DNA from 2 places in the Microbacterium sp. WCS2018Hpa-9 genome. Region 1 is predicted to be linked to the other one. Evidence: predicted binding sites of a transcription regulator. Region 1 holds the regulator's gene; the other holds the start of a gene.
The links. The regulator LexA, encoded in region 1, represses DNA repair genes until DNA is damaged. The targets are predictions, from matches to a motif close to TCGAACANNTGTTCGA.
Positions count from the first base shown of each region.

Region 2: a site for LexA is predicted at 4,057-4,072, ahead of RQG82_RS04395 (DUF222 domain-containing protein). Genes of this name have one in related genera too.

Region 1 is NZ_JAVTIY010000012.1:52,070-59,363, reverse strand. Features, by position in the region: gene RQG82_RS19185 (histidinol-phosphate transaminase) at 1-329, opposite strand, end outside; gene RQG82_RS19180 (LysM peptidoglycan-binding domain-containing protein) at 421-783, opposite strand; gene lexA (transcriptional repressor LexA) at 1,065-1,751, shown strand; gene RQG82_RS19170 (prolyl oligopeptidase family serine peptidase) at 1,860-3,719, shown strand; gene smpB (SsrA-binding protein SmpB) at 3,720-4,196, opposite strand; gene ftsX (permease-like cell division protein FtsX) at 4,281-5,195, opposite strand; gene ftsE (cell division ATP-binding protein FtsE) at 5,192-6,253, opposite strand; gene RQG82_RS19150 (DUF2510 domain-containing protein) at 6,393-7,294, shown strand, end outside.
Region 2 is NZ_JAVTIY010000002.1:128,052-135,345, forward strand. Features, by position in the region: gene RQG82_RS04375 (ABC transporter ATP-binding protein) at 1-59, opposite strand, end outside; gene RQG82_RS04380 (enoyl-CoA hydratase/isomerase family protein) at 260-1,321, opposite strand; gene RQG82_RS04385 (ATP-binding cassette domain-containing protein) at 1,443-3,407, shown strand; gene RQG82_RS04390 (hypothetical protein) at 3,488-3,937, opposite strand; gene RQG82_RS04395 (DUF222 domain-containing protein) at 4,083-5,486, shown strand; gene RQG82_RS04400 (glutamate-1-semialdehyde 2,1-aminomutase) at 5,502-6,830, opposite strand; gene hemB (porphobilinogen synthase) at 6,939-7,294, opposite strand, start outside.

The sequences.
Region 1 (7,294 bases):
GGCCCCCCGAACGCCTGGAGGACGTGCTGAAGGACCTCGTTCGACCCGTTGCCCGCCCAGATCTGGGCGGGTTCGAGACCGTGGCCGAGGTACTCGGCGAAGCCCTCGCGCAGTGTGGTGAACTCACGATCCGGATAGCGGTTGACGTCTCGGAGCGCGACCGCGATGTCGTCGAGGATGTCGCTGGCCACGGCGTCCGGAACCGGATGCGTGTTCTCATTGACGTTCAGTGCGATCGGGAGAGGCGCTTGCGGTGCTCCGTACGGGGTGAGCCCCCGGAGATCGTCGCGAAGCGGCAGGTCGTCAAGTGATGCAGTCACCCTTCCCATGGTAGGCCGCGTTCGCCCTGCGGATGCCCGTGGCGTCCGAGTATGAAGGTGAACTCGCCCGCTCCACTCCGCCGACCGGTGGAGGCGGGACTCACTCCGAGTACTGCGCCGGAATCGCGAGCTCCTGACCGATCTGCAGCTCGCCGCCACGCAGCAGGTTCAGACGCGTGATGTCACCGATCACGTCGCGCGGGTCGGCCCCGGGGGCGATGCTCTCGGCGATCGACCACAGGGTGTCGCCCGGCATCACGGTCACTGTGGCGAACGTCGCCGTCGCGGCCTGCTCGCCCGATGCCATCGCGCTTCCGCCGCTGAGCGCGGCGAACGCGATTCCGATGGCGAGGGGCACTGCGGCGACCGAGAGCACGACGCGTCGACCACGCGCCGTCAGCCGGAGCCGCGTCGCCGGACGAGCCGGAAGGACTGCTGCACTGCTGAAGGTGATGGTGCTCATGTCGTGCTCCTCTGCATCTACCGCGTGAGCGGTGAAGTTGGCGTAGCGTTCGCATCCGCGCCTCGGCCGGGAGCCGTGGATGCGAAGCTACGTACCGAAGTTATCTTCGAATTCGAACATCTGTCAAGCGTTCTTCGAAACAGAAGTAGGAGAATCGGCCGACACGCTCGAACAGATCTTCCACATCGGCGCGTTTCTCGGATACGGTTTCGATAGGAACACCCCACCACGGGCCTCCGACATTCGAACTGAGACGCCGGATCGCACACCTGAGGAGCACCATGAGCGACAACTCCGCCCCCGAGGCCGATGCCCCGCGCACTCGTCGCCGCAAGAGCCTGAGCCCTAAGCAGATGGCGATCCTCGAGGTCATCCAGACGTCGATCAGTCACTACGGCTATCCGCCGAGCATGCGCGAGATCGGCGACGCCGTCGGGCTCAAGTCGCTGTCCAGCGTCACTCATCAGCTGGGTCAGCTCGAGCTCAGCGGCTATCTGCGCCGCGATCCGGGCAAGACCCGCGCGATGGAGGTGCTCATCGACCTTCCAGGGACGAGCGGTGAGAACCCCGCCGATGTGGCGACGCCCGTCGGAGACGCCGCGCTTGTCCCCCTCGTCGGACGCATCGCCGCCGGCGTTCCGATCACGGCCGACCAGCAGGTCGAGGAGATCTTCCCGCTCCCCCGTCAGCTCGTCGGCAAGGGCGACCTGTTCATGCTCAAGGTGTCGGGCGAGTCGATGATCGACGCCGCGATCTGCGACGGCGACTGGGTCGTGGTGCGCTCGCAGAACAGCGCCGAGAACGGTGAGATCGTGGCCGCGATGCTCGACGGCGAGGCCACCGTCAAGGTGCTCAGGCGTCGCGACGGCCACACCTGGCTGCTCCCCCGGAACTCGGCTTTCGAGCCGATCCTCGGCGACGAGTCCGTCATCCTCGGCAAGATCGTCGCGGTGCTCCGCTCGGTCTGACCCTCTCCACACGGGTCTCGTGAACCGCGCGTTCCCAGAGGACCGGTGGCGACGCCCACTACCGCCCCCTGTGTGACGCGGCGCACCGGTGCACCATAGGCTCGAATCATGTCGTCGCCGTTCGGTACCTGGCCCTCCCCGTTCACTCCCGACCGGATCGCCGCGTCGTCTCCGAGGATCGAAGGTGCTGCCTTTATCGGCGAGAACATCTGGTGGGGCGAGTCGGTGCCCTCCGAGGGCGGGCGTGTGACCGTGCGCAGCTGCAACGGCGCCGAGATCCTTCCCGCTCCCTGGAGCGCGCGGTCACGCGTGCACGAGTACGGCGGCGGGGCGTGGACGGCTGATGCCGACGGCACGCTGTTCTTCGTCGACGCCAAGGATCAGCGGGTGCATCGCATGCCACGCGGGGGCGCTCCGGAGCCCCTCACCCCTGCGGGGCCGGCACACGGCGGCCTGCGCCTGCAGAACGGCCGGCTGTTCGCCGTGCGGGAGGACCTCTCGGTCGACCCCCACCAGCGCGGAATCGTCGAGATCCCCACCGACGGATCAGCAGCCGACGATCCGACGCTGGTGAAGGTGCTCGTGCAGGGAGAGTCGTTCTACGCGCATCCGGCGCTGTCTCCCGACGGGACGCGCGCCGCGTGGGTCGAATGGTCGGGCGACCGGATGCCGTGGCAGCGCGCGTCGCTGGTGCTCTCCGACGGCACCGGGCGCACAGAGCTGCCCACGCGAGCCGCCCTGCAGCCGGAGTGGACGGAGAACGACGAGATCCTGTACTCGGACGATCCGTCGGGTCGCTGGGCGCTGCACCGACAGCGCGTGGACGGCGTGCGAGCGGTCAGCCCCGCAGAACGGATCGACGACATCGACGCCGACACCGGATACGGGCTATGGGTGCTCGGAAACCGCTGGTACCGACCGCTCGCCGACGGCCGCATCGTCGCGGTGCGCACCAACGGACGCGACGAGGTGGTCGTCATCGAGCGGGACGGCGGCGCCCGCCGCATCCCCATTCCCGCCGACGGCCATGTCAGCGTCGACGATGTCGCAGGCTCCCGCGTGCTGCTCTCGGGCAACAGCTCGACGACAGCGCCCGGGGTCTGGTGCGTCGACGTCGACTCCGGAGACGTCGAGGTGGTTGCGGGAGCGACGCCGACGGATCCGTCGTGGATGTCCGCGGCATCCGAGGTCCTGGTCGATGGCGCGCACGGCCCCGTCCACGCCTTCGCGTATGAGCCCGTGAATCCGTCGGCTTCAGCCGCGGACGACGAGCTCGCGCCGTACATCGTGCTCGTGCACGGCGGTCCGACCGCCCACGTGACGGGCGCCGCATCAGGGGCGATCGCGTTCTGGACGAGCCGCGGCATCGGCGTGCTCGATGTCAACTACGGCGGGTCGACGGGCTACGGGCGTACCTACCGAGAACGACTCGACGGCGGATGGGGCGTGGTCGACGTCGACGATGTGATCGCTGCGGCGCGCGGCCTCGTCGACACCGGACTCGCCGACCCCGACCGCATCGCGATCCGCGGAGGCTCGGCGGGTGGCTGGACGGTGCTCTCGTCTCTCGTGCGTGGTGGAACGTTCGCCGCGGGCATCAGCAGATACGGCGTCGCCGACCTGCGGATGCTGAGCGAGCACTCTCACGACTTCGAGGCGCACTACATCGAGGGCCTGGTGGGGCCGCTGCCCGACGCAGAGTCCGTCTACATCGAGCGCTCGCCCCTCACCCACGTCGATCGGATCGACGTGCCGGTGCTGCTCATGCAGGGCGCCGAGGATCGCGTGGTGCCGCCGTCGCAGTCCGAGGCGATCCGCGATGCGCTGGCGCACCGCGGCGTCGAGCACGAGTACGTGCTCTACCCGGGTGAGGGCCACGGCTTCCGCGCGAGCGAGACCATCATCGATGCACTCGAGAGGGAGCTCGCGTTTCTCGGACGCGTGTTCGGCTTCACGCCCGCGCGCTGATCACTCGCCGACGCGGTTGCGCAGCCGCATGGCGCGATCGGCCTCACGGGTGTCCTGACGCTCGCGCAGGGTCTGACGCTTGTCGTATTCCTTCTTGCCCTTGGCGAGGGCGATCTCGACCTTGGCGCGACCGTCCGAGAAGTACAGCTTCAGCGGGATCAGCGTGTATCCACCCGCCGACACGGCATGCTGCAGCTTCGCGATCTCCTCGCGGTGCAGCAGCAGCTTTCGGACGCGCTTGGCGGAGTGGTTGGTCCAGTGCCCCTGCGAGTACTCCGGAATGTGCACCGAATCGAGGAACACCTCGTTTCCCTTGACGAACGCATACCCGTCGCTGAGGTTCGCGCGCCCCTGACGCAACGACTTGACCTCGGTGCCGGTGAGCACCATCCCCGCCTCGTACGACTTCTCGATGTTGTAGTCGTGACGTGCGCGACGATTGGTCGCGATGACCTTCTCCCCGCGTTCCCTGGGCATGATTCTCTCCTGATCCGTGTCGCGCAGTGGTTCCAGTGCCCTGGCGGGCGCACGACAGCCTGTCAGTCTATACCGGCGAGCCGGTCACGTGCGCAGCCAGCGTCGGATCGCGAAGCCCGCTGAGAGTGCGGCCAGCACGACGCCGATCCCGATCAGCACGGGGACGACGACGGCGGCATCCTGCATCGTCACCCACGTCGTGATGAACGGCACGCGTCCTCGAAGGTAGCCGTCGACACCGAAATGCACTCCGGCGACGACCGCCGCGCTCGCGAGTGCCGAGCCGAGGAACGCCGCGAACACGCCCTCGAGCACGAACGGCGTCTGGATGAAACGGTTGGATGCGCCCACCAGACGCATGATCCCGATCTCCTTGCGCCTGGCGTAGGCGGAGAGTCTGATGGTCGTGGCGATCAGCAGGATGGCGGCGATCAGCATCAGCGTGGCGATGCCCACCGCGATGTACGTCGCGACAGTCAACGCCGAGAAGAGCGGCTCGAGATACTGCAGTTGGTCCTGCACCTGCTCGACGCCGGCGACGCCGTTGAACGCCTCGGAGATCACCTGCGATTGGCCGGGGTCCTTCATCGTGACGAAGAAGACCTCGAAAGCCTGCTCAGGGGTGATCACACTCGCCTGGTCCTCGCCGAGCTGCTCGACGAGCTTGGCGTAGGTGTCTTCCTTGGAGTCGAAGCTGACCTCGCTGATGAGCGGGGCGAGCGCCTCGCCCTCGAGCTGGGATCGCACGGCGTTCACCTGCTCCTCCGAGGCGCCTCCGTCGACACAGGTGTCCTGCTCGGAGATGTCGGAGCACATGTAGACGGCGACCTGGGCCCGTTCGGTCCAGTAGCCGCGCATGGTGCCGATCTGCGCCTGCATGAGGATCGCGGCGCCGACGAAAGTCAGCGACACGAAGGTGACCAGAACGACGGAGATGACCATCGAGATGTTTCGCCGAAGGCCCCCGAGAGCCTCCGTGAGGATGAGTCCGATTCTCATGATGTCGGCCCCACTTCTTCGGAGCCGTCATCGGACAGGCCGAGGCGATCGGCTACGCCGAGCTCGGCGACGTCGACCTGCGGCACCACGATGGGATGCGTACGAGGCGCGACGGGCGCCTGGACGGCCACCGACTGCTCTTCGACGACGGGCGGCTCGATCGGCACGGCCTGCGCCTCCGGTGTCTCGGATGCGGTCGGCACGGCATCCGCGGATGCTCCTGCGGCCTTGCGCTGAGCGGTGAGCTCCTCAGCGAGCGCCGCTCGCACGAGGGAGAGGTCGGCGGTCTGGCGCTGCACCTCCTGCACTGCGGTGAGGGCGGCCGCGGCTGCGGCGCCGCGCACCTCCTCGGGGACGAGGCGTGGGATGTTCGACGTGTCTCCATAGCCGCCGTGCACTTCGTCTCGCACCATCTCGCCATCGCGGAGCTCGATCACTCTGCGCTGCATCTGGTCGACGAAGCCCGCTTCATGAGTCGCCATGAGCACGGTCGTACCGCCCGCGTTGATCCTCGCGAGAAGCTGCATGATGTCGACCGACGTCGCCGGGTCGAGGTTTCCGGTCGGCTCGTCCGCGAGCAGCACCTGGGGACGGTTGACGAGTGCCCGAGCGATCGCGACGCGCTGCTGCTCTCCGCCCGAGAGCTCGTGCGGCATCCGCTTCTGCTTGCCGTCGAGCCCGACCAGCGCGAGCGCCTCGGGGACGGCCTGCTGGATGAAACCGCGCGACGAGCCCGTCACCTGCAGGGTGAAGGCGACGTTCTGGTAGACGGTCTTCGACGGCAGCAGTCGGAAGTCCTGGAACACGGATCCGATATGGCGGCGGAAGTACGGCACCTTGCGGTTCGCGAGCGAACGCAGATCGCGTCCGAGCACGGCGACTCGACCGGTGGTCGGCACGTCCTCTCGGAGGATCAGCCGCAGACAGGACGACTTGCCCGACCCTGAAGCACCCACGAGGAAGACGAACTCCCCGCGCTGCACTTCGAAGTCGACACCGGACAGAGCGGGCCGTGAGGTCCCGCGATAGCGTTTCGTGACGTTCTCGAACCGAATCATGGCGGTTCGAGCCTAAGCGCGCCCGTTCATCTGCTCGCGAGCGACACCCCGCGCGAGCCCCCTGCGTGTCGCACTGCACTGCTATACATGGAGGTGCCGATCCATGCCCTCAGCGTGGACGATACTCCGAGGGGGAACCATGACGACGCCTGCAGGCTGGTATGACGACGGATCCGGACGCCAGCGCTGGTGGGACGGCACCCAGTGGACCGAGCACTTCGCGCCCGTCGTCGAGTCTGCGGAGTCCGCGGCAGACGAGTCGACCGCCGGTTCGGCCGATGACGAGGCGACGAACGCCGGGTCCGACTCGGCGGAGAACGCAGATCACGCATCGCCCGTCGGCGTCCCGGAGTCGGCGGCAGACGCCGAGACCGCCGCGTCTATCGAATCGGTCGCTGCTGTCGAGAGCCAGTCATGGAACGCCTCCGCGCCGTCCGACACCGATGCCGACGCACAGGCCCCGGCCGAAGCGCCTGCCTACGAGGTCATAGCTCCCGAGCCCGAGTCCTCCTGGTCTGCCTCCGAGACTCCCGCTGCAGAGCCCGGCAGCGCGCAGGAACCTGATTTCACCGCTCCGGAAGCCGCGACGCCGCTCGACGACACCGTGCCGCCGTATGCCGGAGGCGCACCCTCGTACCCCGGTGCCTCTGCGCCTGCGCAGCCCCAGGATTACCCCGTCGCCCCCGGCTACCCGGGTGCCGCAGCGCCGAGCTACCCGGGCGCCGCCTACGCGCCCGCAGGACAGCAGCCTGCAGGACAGCAGTACGGTGCTCCCACTGGTTACGCGCCCGCGTATGGAGCGACGCCCCCCGCAGCGCCGTCGGGTCCGTCCATCCTCGGCCTCGTCGGGCTCGGGCTCGCGGCGCTCGGCACCATCCTGTCGTGCATCCCCGTGATCTTCTGGCTCGGATGGCTCCTGCTGGGCGTGGGATTCATCGTCTCGCTGATCTCCCTGTTCCTCAAGGGCAAGAAGTGGCCGGGCATCTCCGGCCTCATCCTCTCGGTGATCGGTGCGATCATCGCGGTCGTCATGTTCTTCGT
Region 2 (7,294 bases), on a different contig from region 1:
ACAGCCGCGAGCAGCCACTTATAGCGGGCGAGATAACGGAGGAGGATTTTTCCCAGCACAGGCGGACTTTCTAGGAAGGATGAATCGGCGGATCTCCCGACGGGCGGACGCAGGCCGACGATCACGCACTTGCAAGAGTGGCATGAACTTCGGACATTCGTATCCCCCGATGGGCGGACCTTCGCTGACAGCGAACCATTTCACCTACGGCCAGCGGTTTATGCACCGCGGAGAACAACCGCAGATATACCGAAATACCTCAGAACAGCGAGTGCTCGGGCACGAAATCCCGAGCCTCGGCTCCGGCATCCGACGGAAGTTCAGCGATGGTCGCCGGGTTCCACTTCGGATTGCGGTCCTTGTCGATGAGCTGGGCGCGGATGCCCTCGACGAGATCGGGATGCCGCGTCACGAACCACATCACGCGGCGGTACTCACCCTCGAGAGCAGCACGCAGGTTCGGCAGTCGACGCGCCTCCCTGATGGCGTCGAGGGTGACGGCGAGTCCGGTCGGGGCCAGGCTCTCGAGCAGGTCTGCGGTCGTCGCGGCATCCGCAGCCTCCTCCGAACGCAGGCGCGACACGATCTCCGTGATCGTGTCGGCCGAGAAGGCGCGATCGATCCAGTCGCGTGAAGCCGGCAGAGCAGACGGCTCAGGAGTCTCGTCGAACAGCAGCACGATCTCGGCCGGCCCGGTCGGGTCGGCGCGATACGCGAGCGCCTCGCGCAGCGCGTCGAGCCGATCGGACGGCACGAAGTGGTCGGCGAAGCCGAGCAGCACGGCATCCGCTCCGTTCATCGTCGAGCCCGTGAGTCCGAAGTACTCGCCGAACCGGCCGGGCATGCGCCCCAGCAGCCACGTGCCGCCGACATCCGGGGTGAAGCCGATCCGCGTCTCAGGCATCGCCAGCTTCGAGCGCTCGGTCACGATGCGGATCGCCGCGTGACCTGCGAGTCCGACGCCCCCGCCCATCGTGATGCCGTCGGCGACAGAGACGATGGGCTTCGGGTACTCCGCGATCATCGCGTTCAGCGCGTACTCGGCGCGGAAGAACTCGGTGGTCTCCTCGGTGCGTCCCGCCACGATCTGCGCATGCAGTCCGCGGACGTCTCCCCCGGCGCACATGCCCCGCTCGCCCGCGCCGTCGATGACGACGATCTGCACATCGGTGTCGTGACGCCAGTTCTCGAGTGCCTGCGTCAGCAGCTGGATCATCCCGGGGTCGAGCGCGTTGATCGCCTCCGGCCGGTTCAGGGTCAGCCTGCCGAGGGCTCCTTCGGTGCGGACGAGGACCCGGGGAGCTGCACTGGATTCGGTCACGGGTGCCAGGCTACCCGGTGGACGGACCCTTGCATCCGGCCGCGTTTGTAGGGTAAATGCACGATCCTGCGGCTTTTCCGGCAGGATAGACAGAACTGCCCACTGCAACGAGAGGTCGCAGATGCCCGACGGACAGGTGCTCGAGTTCACGCACGTCACGAAGCGCTTCAACGACGTGACGGCGGTGTCCGACTTCTCCGCGCGAGTCGAGCCCGGTGTCGTGACCGCTTTCCTCGGCCCGAACGGCGCCGGAAAGACCACCACCCTGCGCATCCTCCTCGGGCAGGTGCGCGCCACGAGCGGCACCGCCACGATCGGTGGAACCGCGCATTCAGAGCTGCGCCACCCGCTGCGCACGATCGGATCCGTCCTGGAGGAGACCGCTTATCGCCCTCGCCGATCGGCCTCGCGCCAGCTGACGATCGCGGCCAAGGCCAACGGCATCCCCCTCTCGCGTGTCGACGAGGTCCTCTCGCTGGTCGGTCTCGAGCACGAGGCCGACGGGCGCATCGGCAGCTTCTCGCTCGGAATGCGTCAGCGACTCAGCGTGGCCCATGCGTTGCTGGGCGACCCCGGCGCTCTGGTCTTCGACGAACCGGCGAACGGCCTCGACCCGGAGGGCATCCGCTGGATCCGCCTCCTCCTGCGCCGCCTCGCCGACGAGGGCCGCACGGTTCTCGTCTCCTCGCACGTGCTGAGTGAGATCGAGCAGGTCGCAGACCACGTGCTCGTGCTCTCGAAGGGCCAGCTCGTGCTCTCGAGCGGCATCGAGAAGCTCGCCGACCCGTCTGCAGGTTCGGTCGTCGTCGACGCGGCGGATCGTGGCGCGCTCAAGTCGGCGCTCTCGGCGGCCGGCCTCGAGGTCGAGGTGCTCCGCTCGGGTCTCACCGTTCGCGGCAGCAACGCGGGAGCGGTCGGCGCCATCGCGGCTTCGGCCGGCATCGCCCTCGCCACCCTGGTGCAGCGCGGCCCCACTCTCGAGGACGTCTTCATCGAGCTCGTCCGCGGCGGCAGGCTCGCACCGCAGGCCATCACCGCCGCGCCGGTCCCCGATTCCGCACCGGTCACGGATGCCGAAGCGCCGGTCGCGGATGCCGAAGCACCGGTCGTCGGTGTCGCGGCGGCGGTCGTCGGTGTCGCAGCGGCACCCGATTCGCAGGTCGAGGCTGACTCCGAGCGTGCCGACTCCGAGACCTCCCCGACTCAGGATGTCGCCGAGCCTGATGTCGCCGAGTCCGATTCGGTCGACTCTGATGTCGCCGAGTCCGATGTCGCCGAGTCCGATGCGGCCGCGTCCGATGCGGCCGCATCCGATGCGGCACGTGCAGAGGCTGACGCGGCGGATGCCGAGGCCGACGCCGCAGCGGACGCGGCGGATGCGGCTCGCGATGTCGAGTACGCCGCGGCAGAGCTCCGCTACGCAGCGGATGCCTCGGATGCGAACGATGCGGAGGATGCGGCCGACGTCGCCTCGGAAGCAGCGCATGCACACGGTGACGATGCCCCCGGCGACGATGACTCGGCAGGCGGATCGACTGAGCCGGCGACGCCCACGGATGCCGAGGAGAAGGGCGCCCGGCCGTCGTTCGACGACATCCTGTTCGGCACCGTCCCGGCCGATGGGGCGGACGCTCACGTCGACGAAGACACCGACACCGACACCCCCGACGCCGACGCCGACGCCGCTGACGAGACCGACACGACTGCGAACGTGGACGGCACCGGCGAGCACTCCGGGGTCGAGTTCTTCGCCGAGGTGCACGACTCCGACGAGTCCAATGAGTCCGACGAGTCCGATGAGTCCGACGAGTCGGCGGATTCCCGGACTTCCGATGACGACCCTCGCTCGGCGGCCGTCACCTCGATGCTCGCCGCCGCTGCTCGCGCGTACTACGAGGACGAGCCCAAGGACTATCCGCTCGGAGACGCCGACGCATCGGCGGAGGCAGACGCGGATGCCGCTCCGGAGGCGACCGACGGTCGCGATGGGCAGCAGCACGAGGGCGAGCACCACGACGGCGAGCAGCATGAGCAGCACGAGGGCCAGCACCACGAGCACCACGAGGGCGAGCACGACCGGTCCTGAGGCCGCCTCGAACAGGCCCCTGATGCGAACGCCCTCCGCGCCACAAGGCTGCGGAGGGCGTTCGCTCGTTCTCGGGTCGCTCAGGCGGGCCGCGGGCGGATCACCGGACGGCGACTCCCCTTCGAGGTCGGCGTAGGCGCCGTCGCGACGATCTCCTCGACGTCCGCCGGCTCATCGGACACCTCAAGTCGGAGCGCCTGGGTCAATGCGAGGCCGTGCCTCGTCGTGAGGATCAGTCGTCGGTACTGCGCGTCACCCGAGAGGTCGATGACCACGCTGGGACGTCGGCGGCGGATGAGCACGAAATCGACGCTGCCCGCGGCCTTCCACGTTCCTGCGGCGAGCACGCCGGGAATGTGCGTTCCCGGATTCGGCACCCCGCGCAGCCAGGTCCACGCGTCGTCGATCAGCTGCACCTTGGTGATGGTGTCGCGCACGAGCCGCACGTTGTCACGGTGGAAGCTCGCCGCACGCTCGATCGGCGAGAGCACGATCTCGAGTTGCGTCTGGTCCAGCAGCAACGTCACCATGCGTCCAGTCTGCCAGCGGCACCCTTCCAGATGTCTGTGTCTTGTTCACAGGAAGGCAACGATCCCTTGTCGGTTCCCACGATTCCACCCCTCTTCCATTCCGATGTTCTGCTCGACCTTCGAACAAATCTACTAGAATCGAAGCATGACATCCGCCACCGATCCCGACCTCGAGCAGCGCGCTGAGCTGCTCGACTCGTGGGTCGAGAAGCGGCGACAGATCGCCAGCCTCGAAGCTGAGGCGTCCGATCTTCTCGCTGAGCGGATGCGCCTGAGCCGGTCGGACTCCGACGAGAATCCGTTCCACCGCGATGCCATCCACAGATCGATGATCGCGGAGTACTCCGCAGCGGGCCGCCTGAGCCAGGGCAGCATCGAGTACGCCTTCACCGATGCCGGATTCCTCGACGCCAGCCACCCCGGCGTTCGCTCGGCTTTCAGAGCGGGCAGCATCACGGCCGCGCACGTCCGCGAGATCGTGCGTGCCGCCGGAGTGGTCCGCGAGGCCGTCAACAACGGGCGAGCGGATGCCGACGTGCTGCCCCTGTACGACACGGTCGCCGTCATCGTGGCCGAGGGCGAGACTCCTGCCCGCACACGAGTGCACCTGCGCGAGCTGGCAGCCGTCCTGGCAGGCTCCACGGTCGCCGAGCGCCATGCGCGCTCGAAGGCGGAGCGCACCGTCACAGTGCGGCCGGCAGGAGACGGCCTCTCCGTGCTGACGGTCGTGCTGCCCGAGCATCTCGCGACGGCGATCCTCGACCGCCTCACCCGACTCGCGCGCGCCGTGATCGATGGACGGAACGACCGTGAGCCGACTCTCGATCCGATCGACGACGGCGAGAATCCGATCCGCCCCGAAGACATCGCGCAAGACGACCCGTCCCGCGACGATTACGCGATCTTCGGCGACGGGACTTTCACGACCGACCCGACCGAGCCGACAGTCGAGCACATCCCCTGTGACAGCCGCACGATCGATCAGGTTCGGACAGATCTGCTGATCGACCTCCTGCTCGCCTCCGATCCGAGCGCCGCGAACGGCTCAGGACTCGACAACATTCAGGGGCGCATCCACGTCACCGTCGCCGCCACGACGCTCGCGGGCTGCGACGATCGCCCCGCGCAGCTCGACGGACACGGGCCGCTGCATCCCGATATCGCGCGTGATCTCGCTGGCCGCAACGGCGGGTGGACCCGGTTGTTCCTCGATCCGACCGGACTGGTCGTCGAAACCGACACCTACCGGCCGACAGAACCCATGCGACGGTTCCTCCGAGCGCGAGATCAGCACTGCCGGTTCCCCGGCTGCAGGATGCCGGTGCATCGATGCCAGATCGACCACACCTTCGATCACGCGAAGGGCGGGCGGACCGAGATCCACAACCTCGCCCATCTGTGCGCCCGGCACCACTCGCTCAAGCATCCGGATGTTGCTGACGACCATCGCTGGACCGCACAGCAGCTTCCCGACGGCACGATCGACTGGTTCAGCCCGCTCGGCCGCACCTATCGGGACTCACCACGGCGACGAGTGATGTTCGCCTGAGGTTCTGGGCGCTGCTCAGGCCTGAGCGCGGGCCGCAGCAGCTGCGCGCGCGGCAATCGGAAGGGCCGCTTCAATGCGCTGAAGCTCTTCCTCGCCGTGCGCGGCGGTGAGGAACCAGGCCTCGAACACGCTCGGCGGCAGCGCGACTCCCTGCTCGCGCATCGCGTGGAAGAACGGTGCGTACCGGAACGAGTCCTGAGCCTGCGCGTCGGCATAGTCGCGAGGCGCAGAAGCACGGAAGGACGCACTGAAAAGGTTCCCCGCGTGCGCGACGGCGTGAGTGACGCCTGCGTCCGTGAGAGCGGCGTCCAGAGCGCTGGAGACCCTGGTTGCCGCGGCATCGACGGTCGCATAGACCTCGGGGGTCGCGAGCCTCAGCGTCGTCAGGCCTGCGGCCACCGACAGCGGGTTGCCCGAGAGCGTGCCTGCCTGGTACACGGGGCCGAGGGGGGCCAGCAGGTCCATGACCTCGGCACGTCCACCGAGTGCGGCCAGGGGCATGCCTCCGCCGACGACCTTGCCGAACGTGATGATGTCGGGCAGATAGTCCTCGCCGGCTGCGGCCTGGAGACCCCAGAAGCCTGCAGGGTGCACGCGGAAGCCCGTCAGCACCTCATCGAGGATCAGCAGAGCGCCATGAGAGTGTGCGGTCTCGGCCAGCAGTCGATTGAACCCCGGCAGCGGCGGGACCACGCCCATGTTCGCGGCTGCGGCCTCGACGATCACCGCTGCGATGCGCGGGCCGTGCTCGGCGAAGACGGCCTCGAGCGCTTCCGGGTCGTTGTAGTCGATGACGAGTGTCTGCGCGGCGATCGGCGCGGGCACCCCCGCGGACCCTGGCAGGGCGAGAGTCGCGACGCCGGAACCGGCAGCAGCGAGCAGGCCGTCTGAGTGCCCGTGATAGTGGCCGGCGAACTTGACCAGCAGGTCGCGCCCGGTGGCACCGCGGGCAAGACGGATCGCGGTCATCGTGGCTTCGGTGCCGGTCGACACGAGCCGCACCCGTTCGACGGGCCGGATCTCGCCGAACCGCACGCGATCCGCGATCAGCTGAGCGAGTTCCACCTCACCCTCCGTCGGAGCGCCGAACGAGAGTCCTCGAGTGGCTGCCGCCTGCACCGCGGCGACGACCTCAGGTTGCGCATGACCGAGCAGCGCGGGACCCCACGAGGCGACCAGGTCGACGTACTCGTTGCCCGCGGCATCGGTCACCGTCGCACCCCTCGCGGACGCGAGGAAGCGCGGCGTGCCGCCGACGGAACCGTAGGCGCGCACCGGCGAATTCACACCACCGGGGATCACCGTGCGGGCAGCGGAGAACAGGTCGTCATTGCGGTCGGTCACAGCACACTCCTCAGCGATGCGCGGAACTCTCCCGCCATCACTTCCAGGCTAGTCCGCAGACCTGAGGGAGGGACTCAGATCACCGCGTGACGAGTCTACGAAGCGCGATCAGGGGCGCAGCCAGCGCGCGGCTTCGGTCGCCCAGTAGGTAAGCACGACGTCGGCGCCAGCGCGGCGGATCGACAGCAACGACTCGAGGATCGACGCGCGGCGGTCGATCCAGCCGTTCGCCGCAGCGGCCTCGACCATCGCGTACTCGCCGGACACCTGGTATGCCCACACCGGAATATGCACGGTGTCGCGCACCTCGCGCAGCACGTCGAGGAAGGCCATGGCGGGCTTCACCATGACGATGTCGGCGCCCTCTTCCTCGTCGACGACAGCCTCCCGCACACCCTCGCGGCGGTTGCCGGGGTCGAGCTGGTACGTGCGGCGGTCGCCCTTCAGCTGCGAATCCACGGCCT